DNA from 3 places in the Sphingobium sp. TomTYG73 genome. Region 2 is predicted to be linked to each of the others. Evidence: predicted binding sites of a transcription regulator. Region 2 holds the regulator's gene; each other region holds the start of a gene.

Region 1 (5,184 bases), 630 kb from region 2:
TTGGTGGACTGCAATTTGCAAGGTGAGAAAAGCTGGCCGGTCGCGGACCTGCTGGCGCAAAGCGGCATCCCCTTTATTTTCGCGACGGGCGGCATGGCTGACGATGTGCCGTCAGGGCATTCGGATCGGCCGACTTTGGCAAAACCTTATACGATTGGCGCTGTTGAGCGGGCGTTGACGAAGGTTCTTTCCGCCTAAATAGGAAATTTCCGTTCCCCTCTTGTTCTTTGAGAACAAAGGGGATACATGGTGGCCCAGGCGCCACTTAATCGGCGCTTCCGCTTGACAGGGGATAGGCCGATGACAGCAATGCTCTCACTCATCGATTCCAAGAAGACAGGGACAATGGACAGACAGAAAGCATTGGAAGCGGCCCTTTCCCAGATTGACCGCGCCTTCGGTAAAGGTTCGGCCATGAAGCTGGGCAGCCGCGAGAAGATCGAGATCGAAGCGATTTCGACGGGATCGCTGGGGCTCGACATCGCGCTTGGCATTGGCGGCCTGCCACGCGGCCGCATCATCGAAATCTATGGCCCGGAAAGCTCAGGCAAGACCACGCTGGCGCTGCATGCTATTGCAGAGGCGCAGAAGACCGGCGGCGTTGCGGCTTTCGTCGACGCCGAGCATGCCCTCGACCCCGCTTATGCCAAGAAGCTGGGCGTCGATATTGACGAGCTGATCGTGTCCCAGCCCGATACCGGTGAACAGGCTCTGGAAATCGTCGATACGCTGGTGCGGTCGAACGCCATCGACGTGCTGGTGATCGACTCCGTCGCGGCGCTGGTGCCCCGTGCGGAAATCGAAGGTGAGATGGGCGATAGCCATGTCGGCCTGCAGGCGCGCCTGATGAGCCAGGCGCTGCGCAAGCTTACCGGCTCGATCTCGCGTTCTAAGTGTCTGGTGATCTTCATCAACCAGGTGCGCATGAAGATTGGCGTCATGTACGGCAATCCGGAAACGACGACGGGCGGCAACGCGCTCAAATTCTATGCGTCGGTTCGCCTCGACATCCGCCGTACTGGCCAGATCAAGGATCGCGACGATATCGTCGGCAACGCGACCCGCGTGAAGGTGGTGAAGAACAAGGTGGCGCCGCCGTTCAAGCAGGTGGAATTCGACATAATGTATGGCGAGGGGATTTCGAAGATCGGCGAGATACTCGATCTGGGCGTCAAAGCTGGCGTGGTCGAAAAGTCGGGCGCCTGGTTCTCCTACGACTCCGTCCGCATTGGCCAGGGTCGTGAGAATGCCAAGACCTTCCTCAAGGAAAATCCCGAAATGGCGGAGCGCCTGGAAAAGGTGATCCGGGGCAAGACCGAAGAGGTTGCCGAAGGGATGATGACCGGACCCGAAGCGGAGGATGATGGCGAATAAGCACGGTTAACGCCTGCGGCCGGATCAGCCGCAGGATAGCCGCGCGGCTCTGCTCGCCTTTCGTTTCACGCACTGAAAAGGCCCGCCCGCGCATTTTCGCGGGGCGGGCCTTTTACCGTTATAAGGCGCGACTGGGCGTGGCTTTCCCAGCAGGGCAAATGAACATTGATCAGCGGCTGGGGCTTATCATTCCTGTCGGCTTAAGGTCAGAGGCCGGAATTTTGGCGTGGCTCCGCTGGCGCCTTTTGCTCTGCTCGACGGCGAGCTTTTTCTTGAGCCGTACGCCCTGAAGACCCCAGTCTCCGAAATGTACGGCAGCCAGGAATATGAGGAGGCCGTTCATGAACAAGGCGATGGTGAGGGGCAGCGCGAGAAAGACGTCGAGTATTTGTTCGGTCGGCGTTTCCACAGGCCCCACCCGGTCGATCCCGAACAGGGCGAGGCCGTCTTCAAGGGAATGACCATCCCATTCTCGCCGGAAAAGCCATTCGCCTACTTCTATCGCCAGAATGGTCGGGGCGATGAGCATGGCGGCGAGGCCGATCATGACCATCGCTTCGCTCAAGAGCTGTACGCCAAGAGAGAGGAGGCGGTGCTTGGTTGCAGGATCATGCACCTGCCTTTCGGGCGCTGCGGATTGCGATATCCCGATCGGTCTCACGGTGGATGACGAAGGCGGGGCCGAAAAGCCGTATCGATCCAGCTTGGCCAGCATCCGGGGGTTCAACTGAGACTTGCAGCTATCCTCGATGAATTTTTGCTGCTCGATCGTCAGTTCCTGACGGAAGCTGTCGGATTGTCCCTTTCTCATCCGCAGAGCATCTGAATCCGATCGGTCATATTCATGGCCGGGAATGCCCTGGGCGAGTTCCAATGCCTTGAGTTTTTCGAAGGATGAGTTTTCCACCGCATATCCAAGAGCACGGCTATTGACCGGCTCATCCATAAAACTGAGCATCTTTTCGACTTCTGCCTCCGTTTGAAGCAGTAGATCCTCATAATATATGATGTGATGGTCATGCCGTTCGAGGCCATTGGCCCAGCTGTTCATATATTTGATATAATGTGGCAGGCCTCTATTGTCATCCATGAGAAAATCATCAACGCTGCCTTGAAACGACATCTTGTGCCGGGTCACATGGTGATAGTCGGAAATGAGTACGGCCCGCGGATCCCGGATCAGGAATATGATGGGAAGGCGGCCGGGCAGGGTTGGTTTGAAGCGCAGATGAGTGGAAGGGATCAGGGGGAAAGAGGCCTCCTCTGATCTCCGGACAAAGGCCGGTATGCCGCGCACCGGATCCAAGTCGAAATTGGGAGCAAAGGTGAACATGCTCTGGGTCGTAATGGGCGGATATGCACGCGACGCGAGGAAATATTGCGCCAGGATAAACCTGAGCCAGGTCCTGCCCGACTTCGGGTAGGAGGCGAGGAGCGCAGTCGCAGCGCTGGAAACAAGACGCAGGCTGCGAGCCGAAGCGATACGGCGCGCCAGAATGAAGGGCGCATGAGCCAGCGAAGCGATGTGGGGCGTGTCCATCAACACAGATTAGCTTGGCAGAAAGCCGGGTGTGAAACTTTTCCGGATGATGGCCAATGTGTGTAAGAAGCTGAAACCATCCTCCCTTTTTTCTGATGGCAGCCAAGTTGATTGACAGGGGGTGCGCTATCGCTGAAAAGAACATATAGAGAACATTCTATGGTGGATTCGGTGAACAGGCTTGCAGCCCTCAGGCGGCACATTGCATCACTGGAAGGGATTCCGGCCGTCAAAGCAGATGCGCGTATCACGACGGGACATGCGGCTTTTGATCAGGCATTGCAGGGTGGCCTTGCCAGGGGGCGGGTGCATGAATTGTTCGGGAATGCTGAAGATGAGGGCGCCACTGCCGGTCTTTCCCTGATCCTTGCCCATCTTGCGGCGCGTGAGGCTCCTCTGTTCTGGTTGCGCCTTCCAAATGGAACGGCGGGACAACCTTATGGCCCGGGGCTTGCCGCGCTTGGAATAGATCCAGCCCATTTGCTGATCGGCGTCATGAAAGATGAGGCGCTGCTGCTGCGCGCGGCGGTCGATGCGTTGCGGTGTCCGGCGCTGGGGGCGCTGGTCATCGAACTGCGCGGGCGCGCGCCGCTGCTGGACTTGACCGCGAGCCGCCGTCTGGCGCTGGCGGCGGAGGCGTCGGGGGTCACGGCCTTCGTGCTGCGGATTGGTGGCGATCCGGTGCCGAGCGCGGCGGAGACGCGGTGGCGGGTGGAGGCTGCGCCATCCGTGCCGTTGCCGGGCAATGCGCCGGGCATGAGCGCCTTTTCACTCCACCTGTTGCGCCGCCGTTCGGGGGCAGACGGCATGACATGGCGGATGGTGTGGAATGCCGAGCGGGGAGATTTTGGAGAAGAGTGCGATGAACGCCATGAGCATGGATGGGCAAGCGGAGGACGCGCTGAGGGGGCGGCGCTACCTGGCGCTGTGGTTCCCCTTCCTGCCGGTCGATCGGCTGCGCATCGCGCGGCCTGACCTGTGGCAAGCGCAGGCCGGTGCCGGGCCGGTCGTCATCGTGGAGGCTGTGCGCGGGGCCATGCGTCTTGTGACACCGGATGCCGATGCACTGGCTCTGGGCCTGAACGCGGGCATGACGCTGGCCGATGCACGGGCGCAAGAGCCCGATCTTGTCAGCTTCGAAGCGGATCATCATACTGATCAGGATTGGCTGGAGCGGCTGTGCGATGGGTGCGCGCGCTATACGCCTGCGGCTGCGATCGATCCGCCGCATGGGCTGATGCTGGACATCACCGGCTGTGCACATCTGTGGGGCGGGGAGGAAGCCCTGGCGCGCGAGGCGGTGGACCGGTTCGAGCGGCACGGCATGGAGGTGCGCCATGCGATAGCGGGCACGCCGGAGGGCGCGCATGCATTGTGCCGCTTTTCCGCAGGGCCAGCGCCCGATGAAGAGGCTGCCTTGCGCCGCCTGCCGGTCGAGGCGCTGGAACTGGAGCAGGAGAGCGGGGTGGCGTTGCGGCGCGCGGGGCTGCGCACCATCGGCGATCTTGCTGCGCGTCCGGCAGCGGCGCTGGCCGCGCGCTTTGGCGAGGCGGCGGTGGATGCGCTGCACCGTCTGCTGGGTCTGGGCCATCGCCCGCTTAGCCCCCGCCGCCCGCGCCCTGTCCTGCGGATCGAGCGCCGTTTCGCCGAGCCTGTAGGCAGCACCGCCTATGCGCTGCAACGGGTTGAGGAGATGGCGGCCGAAGCGGGCGAGCGGCTGACCGAGCGGGGCGAGGGCGGGCGGCGGTTCGAACTGTTGTTCTTCCGCACCGATGGTCTCGCCTTTCCGCTGCGGGTGGAAACCGGCCTGCCGGTGCGCGATGCGCCCGCGATCATGCGGCTGGTGCGGGAGCGGATCGGCAGCCTGTCCGATCCGCTCGATCCCGGCTTCGGCTTCGACATGCTGCGCCTTACCGTGCCGCAGACCGAGCCGATGGCCGCGACCCAGTTGGCGCTGGAAGGGGGAGAGGCGCGTCGCGAGGAAGCGGTCGCGGCGCTGGTCGACCGGCTGTCCGTCCGCGCTGGCCGCAACCGCATCCAGCGATTGGAGCCGCGCGACAGCCATATTCCCGAGCAGGCGCAGCTTGCGCTGCCCGCGATCGAAAGCCGCACACCGTCCAGTTGGCCGCGTCAAGGAGAACCAGGCGATCCGCCGATGCGCCCCATCCATCTGTTCGACCCGCCCCAGCCGATCGAGGTAGTGGCGGAGGTGCCAGACGGTCCGCCGCATCATTTCCGCTGGCGGCGCAGCGCGCATGAAGTGACCCGCT
Region 2 (5,184 bases):
TGGGCGGTCTGCTTGCTGCGTCAGGTTGCCTGTTGATATGGGGGAAAGCCCTGATTGTCGGCACGACCCCATTGCCGCGTGCCGCATTTGTGGAAGTGACTGGCGAAGTCAGGTCAGCCGACACGGTGCCCGCGCAGCAGATGAGTCGCGTATCGATCCGTCCGATCGACATGCCTGCGCTGCCTTCCCTGATCCGGGTGAACATAGCAGCGGCGGACCTACCCGAAGGGGTTGGCAAAGGTGCCATCATTCGCTTTCGCGCCCGGTTGATGCCTCCTGCCGAAGCGAGCCTGCCCGGCAGCTATGATTTTTCGCGTCGCGCTTATTTTCAGGGGATTGGGGCAACAGGACGCGCGCTCAAGCCCATCGTCGTGCTACGACCATCAACGGAGGCGCCGCCTCTGCGCAATCGTCTTTTCGCGCATATATTGAAGAATGCAAATGGCGACGGAGCGGGGATCGCCGCAGCGCTGGCGACGGGGGATCAGGGCGCGATCAGCGAGGCGGACGCCGACGCGATGCGCCGCAGCGGTCTTGCCCATCTGCTCTCGATCAGCGGGTTGCACGTCACCGCCCTCATCGGCGCGGTCATTTTCCTGCTGATGCGGATCATGGCACTCAGCCGACGTGCGGCATTGGACTGGCCATTGATGCTGATCGCTGCGGCCGGTGGTGCGCTGGCGGGCCTGGGATATACTTTGCTGACGGGCGCGGAAGTGCCGACGGTTCGATCCTGCGTCGCGGCACTGCTGGTGCTGGGCGGGCTTGCGCTTGGGCGCGAAGCCATCACCTTGCGGTTGATAGCCGCCGGGGCGCTGGTGGTCCTGTTGGCATGGCCAGAGGCGCTGTCGGGGCCAAGCTTCCAGATGAGCTTCGCCGCAGTGATCGCCCTTGTTGCCCTGGGCGAACATCACCGCTTTCGGGCGTTCGCGGCATCCCGTGAGGAGCCAGCGCTTCGGCGACTGGGTCGCCACCTTGCCGTCCTGCTTCTCTCCGGCTTTGCGGTGGAAATGGTTCTGGCGCCGATCGCGTTGTTCCACTTTCACAAGGCTGGGATGGTTGGCGCTTTCGCAAACCTCGTCGCTATCCCCCTGACGACCTTTGTCGTCATGCCGTTGGAGGCATTGGCCCTGATGTTGGATGTTGCCGGTCTCGGGGCTCCTGCCTGGTGGCTGACCTCCCGCGCGCTCGACCTGCTGCTGCTGATCGCGCATTGGGTGGCGGCAAGTCCATGGGCGATCGTCACCGCGCCTGCCGTGTCTAACGCGATTTTCGGGATCATCGTGCTAGGCGGCCTTTGGTGCCTGCTGTGGCGAAGCGCTTGGCGCTGGGTGGGACTGGCCCCCGTGGTGCTGGGGATGGCCATCATCATGATGAGTTCGTCCCCCGACATTCTAGTGACGGCGGATGGGCGCCATGTGGCCGTTCGCGGGCAGGACGGCGGCATGGCTATTCTGCGCGAACGGGCCGGAGATTATGTCCGCGATATGATCGCGGAGAGTGCAGGCTATGGAGGTCCGCTGGGCGCTCTTGCAGACTTGCCCGAGGCGCGTTGTTCCATGGACCTCTGCATGGTGGCCCTAACCGGAGGAGGGCGCATATGGCAGCTATTGGTGACGAGAAGCGGGGTTGTCGTACCCAAGGACATCCTGGCACGCGATTGCGCGCGCGCCGACATCGTTATCGCTGACCGCCGCCTGCCGTCATGGTGTCGGCCCCGCTGGTTGAAAGCCGATCGCCGGTTGTTGGCACATACCGGCGGGCTGGCGATCGATCTTGATGGAGGAACCGTGCGAACCGGGAAAACAGCGGGCGACGCACATCCGTGGGTCGCCCGCCCTTTCTATTTACCGTCGCGCCGCCGATCCGATCAGTTGTACCGCCGGAGCAGACCAGCCAGCTTTCCTTGAATACGCACCTGCTGCGAATCGTAGATTTGCGGCTCATAAGCATTGTTGGCCGGATCGAGCCTGACCTTAGGCCCCTGGCGATGATAATATTTCAGTGTCGCCTCGCTATCCTCGATCAGTGCGACCACGATTTGCCCCTCGCGCGCGACTTCAGTGCGCTGGATCAGTGCGAAGTCGCCGTCGAGGATGCCCGCATCGATCATCGAATCGCCCGAAACCTCAAGAGCATAATGGTCTCCGGCACCCAATAGAGCCGCAGGAACGGACAGCATATTCTGTCCTTCCATGGCTTCGATCGGAACGCCTGCGGCAATCCGACCGTGAAGGGGGATGTCTATAACGTCATTGGCTGCGACCGGGGGCTTGGCCGACAGTTGCGGCTTGGGTGTCGCTGCAACCTTGGGTGCGCGATGCATCGCTTCAGGAAGTTTCAAAACCTCCAGCGCGCGCGCCCGGTTCGGCAGGCGGCGGATGAACCCGCGTTCTTCCAGCGCATTAATCAACCGGTGAATCCCGGATTTCGACCGCAGATCGAGCGCTTCTTTCATCTCCTCGAACGAAGGCGAAACCCCGCCTTCCTCGAGCCGAGTTTGAATGAAGCTGAGCAATTCCTGTTGCTTGGGCGTCAGCATGCCGACTTATCCTCCATGGAACGGATGGAGAACGCATAGGAAACGTAAGGAGGCAAGTCAAGCAGGTGGTAATTATCCCCTTTGCATACGTAATCGTGGTGGGGCTTGGAGAGGTGGCTTAAAATGATGTGGCACCTCCCCGCGCTTATGGCGCTGTTATTTGGCTTAGCCGTTCCCAAAGAAGGGAATGCGGGGGCATTCGACAGCTTCGCCGACTGGAATTTTTTGGGCGCAGAAATACCCAATCGGCTCAGATTGCCGCTCCCCAAAAACGTCTTGATATCGCAAATCGCCCTGAACCCGGAAAATGTGTCTGTTTTCGGTCGTAACGATCCGCAGAAGATCGCTGTCTATTTTCCACGAATTTCTCCCGAACGGCCAGGAAACCTCTTGGCTTGGCGCAGTGTCATGCGGGAAAGCTTGGACGCTTTGAAACGAAACGACCTTTGGAGATATATCCAAATAGGCAGCAAGCGTGACAACAATTTGTCGGGCGGGGGATGCTCCGGCATTCGCCCATCGAGCATGGACTATAATATTTCCATCATCGTCTATCGTGATCGTAGGTGGCAAAATAGCTATGTAGGCACGGACCTGAGCGCGCCCCATTGCGGCGGTCTCAGTAACAGCCAGTTCGGCGGCATCGGCATTCCTCTCGGCAGCTTGCAAGGCCAGTCGTGTGTCTTCAGCGGCAGCTACAGCTTGGCGAGTGGCGCGGGCATTGGCCTTCATAGCGATGCGATTGCCGCGCCGGGCCTCATTCAACGCGCCATGTGTTTGCCAAAGCGTGTAGATCAGGCCGCCCACACCGATTGCGCTGAGCAACGTGGCGATGATAGCCCAATCCGTAGCCCTACTCGCCTCACGAACGGCTTTTTCCGAAGCGATAGCAGCGCGCCATTGGGCGCACAAATCGGCCTGATCGTGTTCTGCGGCATTATAGCAGGCATCAGCATCACGCATGGGATACGGAACAAAAGGCTTTTCCGAGGGCGCCTCAGCCTTATTGCTGGCCTGAGTATTCTTGTCGGGCTGATGTACTGGGTTGCTGCCAGCTAGAATCAGCCATCCGACAAGCGCAAGGATGACGTGCCGATTAATTCCAGACATTGTATTAGAAACACCGCTGTAAATTTGCCCCGGTTTGGTTCTCCTTGAAAATGCTGTAAGAGTCTACGGTTATGGCAACGTTGAAACAGGCTCGCGAAAGCGGCAAAATTGACCAGTTTATTAAGGAGCATGAGGCCGACCCACAAGGGGATCAGGAGGCCTTCAATCGCGCCGTTCGGGCAATGGCCCGAAGGTCGAAAGCAGTTCCGAAAGCATCGCCTCAGAGCAATCCCGACGATTGAAGCGGTATTCCGTTTCCTTGGCATACTTCCACAGGTGCTTGCCGCTCACGTGAATGTGGGTGCCGTTGATCGACCGCTTTAGCTGCGACCAGAAGCCTTCAACGCCATTGGTGGTGACATGGCCACGCACATATTCACCGGTCGAGTGATTGATCGTCTTGTGCCAGTAACCCTTGAAATGCCCAATGTCGCCGTAGCTGGCAAATTCGTCCGTGTGAATTTCCGTATGGGGCCGCACGTTTGCGAAGATATGGCCTTCCATCGTGCTCTTGCGGCGGTTCGGGATAACCTTCGTGATAACGTCCCCGCCACGCTCCACCATCGCCATGATCGCGGTCTTGTTGCCCTTGTAGCCGGTGCCTTTGCCGGTCGCTTCCCCGCCAATATAGGTCTCGTCAATCTCTACGGTCTTGAACGCGCCGCCGATCGGGTCTTCGCCGTCCACTGCTGCCATATGCTCGCGGATCAGGTGCGCCATGCGCCACGCCGTCTTGTAGGTCACGCCTAGCTGGCGCTCCAATTCCTTCGCTGCCACGCCGTTCCGGGTCGTGGTGAACAGATAGATGGCATAAAACCAAAGCTGGAGTGGCGTCCGGGTCTGCTCGAATGGAGTGCCTACGGTCGGGTGCAGATGGTGGCCGCACCACTGGCAGGAATAGGCGCGCTCTGCTTTGATCCGATACCAGTTGGAGGGGCGCTCGCAGGACGGACACTCGAAGCCCTGCCCAAACCGGATTTCAAACAGATGGTTCAGGCAGCTTTCGTCATCGGGAAACTGCTTGAAGAACTGCGCGATGGTCTGGGGCTTCTTGCTCATGCCTCGTTGTATAGCGCAATTCCTTACGTATGCAAAGGGGATAATCACCAAGCAGGTTGCGCCAAGCGTAACGAAAGGAACGGACCTGCGTCACAGCCGTTCAGTAGCGGCCTTCCCAAAGAGGGTGAATAGGAGAGTAAGATGGCGAACCAGAACGATCAGGACAAACAGCGCCGCCAGCAAGGTGGTGACCGCTCAAGCCAGGGCGGGCGTCAGCAGCAGCAGGAAAATCGCCAGGGTCAAATGGGCGAAAGCCGCAAGGACAAGAGCGATCACAGCAAGCAGCAGCGCTGATCTACGTTCGATTGGATCACGGGGAGGGGCCGCTTTGCGGCCCCTTTCTCATTGTCAGAGGGGAACGATGATTACTTTGTCGCCTACGGCAGCCGCGGGTGAATCGGCCGGTCGAAGGATCAGGCATTCCGCTTGAGCCAGGGCTGCGGTAGCGGCGCTGTCCTGCGAGGTAACGGAGA
Region 3 (5,184 bases), 860 kb from region 2:
CTGGTCGGTCAGGGTGAAGGCGGCTCCGATCCGCGCTCCGGCCAGATCCCCCCGCGTGCCTTCCATCTCGCTTGATGCGTTGCCGCCCGCACCCATATTGCAGGCGGCCAGCAGGGCGGTGAACGGCAGGATGAGGGAACGGATCGCTTTGTTCATGGCGCCGCCAGCCATGCCCTGCTATGGGCGCTATTGCAAATGCCAACGGGGCTTAAGGACGATGATGAAGGCTTTTCCGGCTTGGATAGGCGCGGCTCGCGCAGCAGCTCTGGCGCTGACATTGCTGTCGCCAATCGCGGCGCAGGCGCAATTTTCGGACAGCTATAATTTCCTGAAGGCGGTCAAGGACGCCGACGGGCAGAAAGTCACCGACCTCATCCAGAAGCCCGGATCGACCGTCATCAACAGCCGCGACGTCACCAGCGGCGAAACCGCGCTGCACCTCGTCATCGCCCGTCGCGACAATACCTGGCTGTCCTTCCTGCTCGCCAAGGGCGCCAATCCCAACCTTGCCGACAATCGTGGCAATACCCCGCTCATGAATGCGGTGCAGGCGCGGTTCGAAGATGGCGTCCGGACCCTTCTGGCTGGTGGGGCGCAGATCGACAAAACCAACGGCAGCGGCGAAACCCCGCTGATCCGCGCCGTCCAGCTGCGCGACATCGGACTCGTCCGCCTGCTCGTCGCGCAGGGCGCGAATGCGGACAAGCGCGACACGATCGCTGGCATGTCCGCGCGCGACTATGCGGAACGGGATGCGCGCACCTCCGGAATTGTCGAGGTGTTGGCGGCATCGAAGCCAAAGGCCGCGCCTTCGGGGCCGGTGCAGGGTCCAACCTTCTAGGACGACCGGGTCAGACGCCTTCCTTGCGCCTGCTTTCGGGAATTGTGCCCCATATCGCGCTTACCTAACCCCGTTCGGGCTGTCCGAACGAGTCACTTGCCTCGTTCGAATGTCGAAGCCCTCTCCTTGTTCTGAAAAGAAAGGGAGTTCTGCGACAAGCTCAGGGCGAACGGTGAAAACGCATTTCATTGGAGGCACGACGCTCCAGCCTCACGTCAAGCATGCCACATCTTGTCTCACGCCCCCCGCCTTCCCATCTCCTCTATATCATCCCAAGCCCGGAGAGGCCGGTTATGGAGCGCAAGAACGACATCGAGAAAGCCTGGGAACAGGCCCTCGGCAATATCTTCCAGCCCTATACGCATGCACCACATGAAACGAAGAAGGCGCTGGAGTCATTCCATACCGGACTGAACAACAGCAGCTATGACATACGCCGCCACATGGCGCGGACAGCAGCGCGGCAGGGATCGACGGCGCTCCACCGATTCCTGGCCGATGAATATTGGGGTACGCGCCCCCGCTGACGCCTCATGGTGGATGTCCTTACATCACCATCCCAGTTCGGCGGCATGATCGGGATCGGCCAATGCAGTCAGCCGCCGCGCCGCCCGCCGTGCAAAGCGCAGGGTCTCCGCTTTCCGTCGTGCCGCCGCGAGCGGTTCCACGGGCGCAGGCCGCAGCAATTCGGCATCATATTGATCCGCGACGATCAGGCCCGTGCGCGCTGGCCATAAAGCCTCGCTGTCGAACAACGACAGGTCAAAGCCGGAAGGCACCGCCCAGAAGAAGCGATCGCAATAATCGAGATAGTCCGGCCATTTCATGTCACCCAGCAGGTCGGCGCGGCTGCACTTGATCTCGACGATGCTGATCCGCCCCGCGCTGTCCAGCGCCATGATGTCGGCGCGGCGCCCATTGGGCAGCGGCACTTCCAATATCCCGCTCATGTCATGGCGAAAAAACAGCCGCAGCGTGCCACGCGCCACGGCCAGCGCCGTGCCATCGGTCAGGGGAGAGCAGTCCCGATCAGGGGCGGGCATGGAAGAAACCGGACTCATGCCCATATCTTAGAACAAGAAGGGAACAAAAGAAAAGGCCGATTCAGTTTCCTGAACCGGCCCGCTGTCCTTGTGATGTGCGACCCGAGGATCAGCGATAGAAAATATGATTGTCGATCGAGGCCAGTTGGCGCTTGCCCCAGCTCGGCGACACGCGGCGGGCATGGAAAAACAGGGCGCCTTCGGCCTTGCTGTTCCAGCTGTCCTGCATTGCGATCTGCGCGATCGCGACAGCATTGCGCCAGCTTTCGCTGGCCATGGGGATTGCCGGCATACCACGGCCACGGACGAAGCTGAATTGGCCCGGCTGATAGACGACGCCGCACAGGCTGCTGGCGAAACGGCCCGACTTCACGCGATTGATGATGACGCGGGCAACGGCCAGCTGGCCTTCCAGGCTCTCGCCCTTCGATTCGAAATATACCGCACCAGCCAGGCATTTCATGTCGCTGTCCAGGTCTTCGGCTGCACCCTGTGCATCGACCAGAGCGGACAGATTGTCGGCACGCACATCGGCGCTATTGGAAAGATCGGCCAGCGGCTGGGCGACTTCGCGCGGCGCGGCAAAAATAACAGCGGGCTTGGAAGCCGCCGGAGCTGCATTCAGCTCTTGATTCCCGGCAAGGGATACGACCGAAGGAGCGACTTCGCTAGCGCTCGACATGTCGGCCGCCGTAACCGCGACGGTGGCGGTCAGGGCAAATGCCGCGGCAGTCGCGGCCTTCAAACGAAAACTCATTACAACTCAGAAACATGCGGTTCTTGGCCAGGGACGTCGGGAAAAACCCCATCACATAATCGACGTCAGGCCGCCCCCCGTCTGCGTGTTTACCTCGCCCGCCCCCCACGGGCGAATTTGGCAACCTGCGCGTTAAGCGTTGGGTGGGGCCAGTGCCTTTCCATCTGTTCAGAGTCAACGATCAACAGATCGTTTCAGCGGCGAACCGTTCCGCATCCGCGATATCGAGTTCCACGACCCACAGATCGGGGTCTGATCTGCGACGCCTCGCTATATATTGATTGAGGGACTCGGTTCCCTCATCCGGCGCGGGTCCGCAACGCTCCAACCTATATCCACCGGCAAAGTCGGAAACCCGTTCGAACAGGCCCATAGCCTGCCCTCTTTCAGCGGTTTCGATAAGGATTGCGCCGCTAATCTCGTCACCCTTGACCAGTACCGTGGCGAATCCGCCTGCCCCGGCCGCGCGTCTTACCAGCACGCCGACCAGCATCGCGCTGGTCAGCCGGTCAGCCGGCATAGCCCGGCAGCGAAGACAGCGGGAATTGCGACCGCATGAAGGTGCCCGTTCCCCGGCCTACCTCTTCGCCGTCCATGTCGATCAGGCTCGCTTCGGCGACGAACACCCGCCGCTTGCCGCTGATCCACCGCCCTTCGGCCCGGATGCGGCCCGGCCCGATCGGGCGAGTGAACAGCAGGTTGAAGGCGGTCGTCAGCAGAAAACGATCGCTGACAAGGCTGTTCGCCGCATAAAAGGCGGCATCGTCCATCATCTTGAAATAGACGGTGCCATGAACCGCGCCCGCCGCGTGAAACTGTTCTTCATCGACATCGAATTCGATGATCGACCGGCCCGCCTCGGGAATCGTCAGCTCCGACCGGAACATCCGGTTGATCGGCGCGGAACGGTAGAGATTCTCCAGCGCGCGGAAATGCGCCGCCTCGCCGCTCGGCGCGCCATCCATTTCAGGCGGCGTCACGCGCTTCGCCACCGGCCAGCAGCGCGTGCAGCGCCTCCGCCGACTTCGCCCCGCGCAGCCGGGCGACATGCCCCTCATCGCGCAGATAGCGCGACACGCGGGCCAGCGTTTTCAGATGTTCCGCGCCGCTATCGACCGGCGACAGCAGGGCAAAGACGATATCGACCGGCGAATCATCAACCGCGTCGAAGGCAATCGGGGGATTGAGCAGCACGACGACGCCCCTCATCCTGTCCAGACCGGGAATCTTCGCATGGGGGATGGCGACTCCGCCCCCAAAGCCGGTCGATCCCAGCCGCTCACGCTCGAACAGCGCTTCCGATACCGCGTTCGCGTTCAGACCATAGGCGGACGCCGCCAGTTGCGCGATTTTCTGGAACAGCGGCTTCTTACCGTTTGTCGAGACCTCTGTGGCAAGTGCCTGCGGCGCGACGATGTCGTTGAAATGAACCATGACCAACCTGGAACAGCCGGCATGCGCGCTGCCCCTTAAAAACCGCGCTTGTCCGGGGATATAAAGCCCGGCCCCATAGGCTGCCTGCCGCTCTGGGTCAATGGCAGCCGGGGCCGGACCCCAGTGTCAGGCACCTGTCAGGCGCGCGCTTCCAACCGCGGTTCCACCCAGCCAATCGTCCCGTCGTGGCGGCGATAGACCATGTTATAGGCGGCCGTTCCGGCATTCAGGAACAGCAGCGCATTGGTGTTGCGCAGGTCCAGCATCATCACCGCATCGGACACGCTGGCTTCAGGAATATCGACCCGCGTTTCCGCCACGATCAGCGGCGCGTCGGCCGGTTCCTCCTCCTCCGGCGACGAAGCAAAGATGGTATAGCCCGCGCCGTCCATGCCGTTCAGCTCATATCCATTAGCCCGCTGAGCCTCCGCCGCAATGGCTTGGGGGTGGCGGTCCTTCAGGCGGCGCATGTACCGCCGCAGCTGCCGTTCGATCTTTTCCGCGGCCTGGTCGAAAGCCGGATGCGCTTCCTGCGCTTCACCGGACCCTTTCAGGATCAGGCCGGTCATCACATGGCAGACGATATCGCAATGGAAGGCGCCGTGCGGCGCGGGCCGGAACGTGACATGAGCGGAAATCGTGCGCGAAAAATATTTCTCGGCCATGGCCTCCAGCCGGGTCGCGACATGCTCCTTTAGAGCGTCGCCCGTATCGACCTGATGCCCAGAAACACGAATATCCATATGCCTTCTCCTTGTTCTTGCCGGGCTGCAGGAGGCAGTCCGGGTGGGCGAAGCGTGAAGGGCAGTATGTCAGCCAGCCTTCAAGCCTCCTCCAGCCAGAGCGGCTTTTCCAGCGTCGCGACAAACGCTGCATGCCTCTCCAGCTCCATCGCGCTGGCCATGAAAACCCGCGCGGGACGAACAGGGCGAACCGCGATACCGCTCGCAAGTTCCACCCGAATGGCGTCTTTATCCTCCTCCTGTGCAAGACCAAGGCCGATCTGACGGCCGCCGGTCAGTTCGATATAAAGCTGCGCCAGCAATTCAGCGTCCAGCAAAGCGCCGTGCTTGATGCGATGGCTGCGATCGATGCCATAGCGTGTGCAC

What was found. The regulator LexA, encoded in region 2, represses DNA repair genes until DNA is damaged. The targets are predictions, from matches to a motif close to GTTCCNCNCTTGTTCT.
Region 1: the regulator LexA is predicted to act here: its motif matches at 3,053-3,068, upstream of ACZ5TH_RS12505 (ImuA family protein).
Region 3: the regulator LexA is predicted to act here: its motif matches at 1,914-1,929, upstream of ACZ5TH_RS11350 (MmcB family DNA repair protein).

The regions. Positions count from the first base shown of each region.
Region 1 covers NZ_AP027339.1:2,480,276-2,485,459, forward strand. The annotation lists gene ACZ5TH_RS12490 (response regulator) at 1-198, shown strand, start outside; gene recA (recombinase RecA) at 301-1,374, shown strand; gene ACZ5TH_RS12500 (sulfotransferase domain-containing protein) at 1,544-2,914, opposite strand; gene ACZ5TH_RS12505 (ImuA family protein) at 3,074-3,889, shown strand; gene ACZ5TH_RS12510 (Y-family DNA polymerase) at 3,786-5,184, shown strand, end outside.
Region 2 covers NZ_AP027339.1:531,652-536,835, forward strand. The annotation lists gene ACZ5TH_RS02770 (ComEC/Rec2 family competence protein) at 1-1,910, shown strand, start outside; gene lexA (transcriptional repressor LexA) at 1,871-2,542, opposite strand; gene ACZ5TH_RS02780 (hypothetical protein) at 2,666-3,601, shown strand; gene ACZ5TH_RS02785 (IS1595 family transposase) at 3,815-4,711, opposite strand; gene ACZ5TH_RS02790 (hypothetical protein) at 4,853-5,005, shown strand; gene ACZ5TH_RS02795 (molybdopterin molybdotransferase MoeA) at 5,060-5,184, opposite strand, start outside.
Region 3 covers NZ_AP027339.1:2,250,633-2,255,816, forward strand. The annotation lists gene ACZ5TH_RS11335 (SCO family protein) at 1-171, opposite strand, end outside; gene ACZ5TH_RS11340 (ankyrin repeat domain-containing protein) at 218-841, shown strand; gene ACZ5TH_RS11345 (hypothetical protein) at 1,135-1,368, shown strand; gene ACZ5TH_RS11350 (MmcB family DNA repair protein) at 1,393-1,884, opposite strand; gene ACZ5TH_RS11355 (cell wall hydrolase) at 1,994-2,641, opposite strand; gene ACZ5TH_RS11360 (DUF1491 family protein) at 2,823-3,161, opposite strand; gene ACZ5TH_RS11365 (PaaI family thioesterase) at 3,151-3,606, opposite strand; gene ACZ5TH_RS11370 (PTS sugar transporter subunit IIA) at 3,608-4,075, opposite strand; gene hpf (ribosome hibernation-promoting factor, HPF/YfiA family) at 4,213-4,818, opposite strand; gene dnaQ (DNA polymerase III subunit epsilon) at 4,899-5,184, opposite strand, start outside.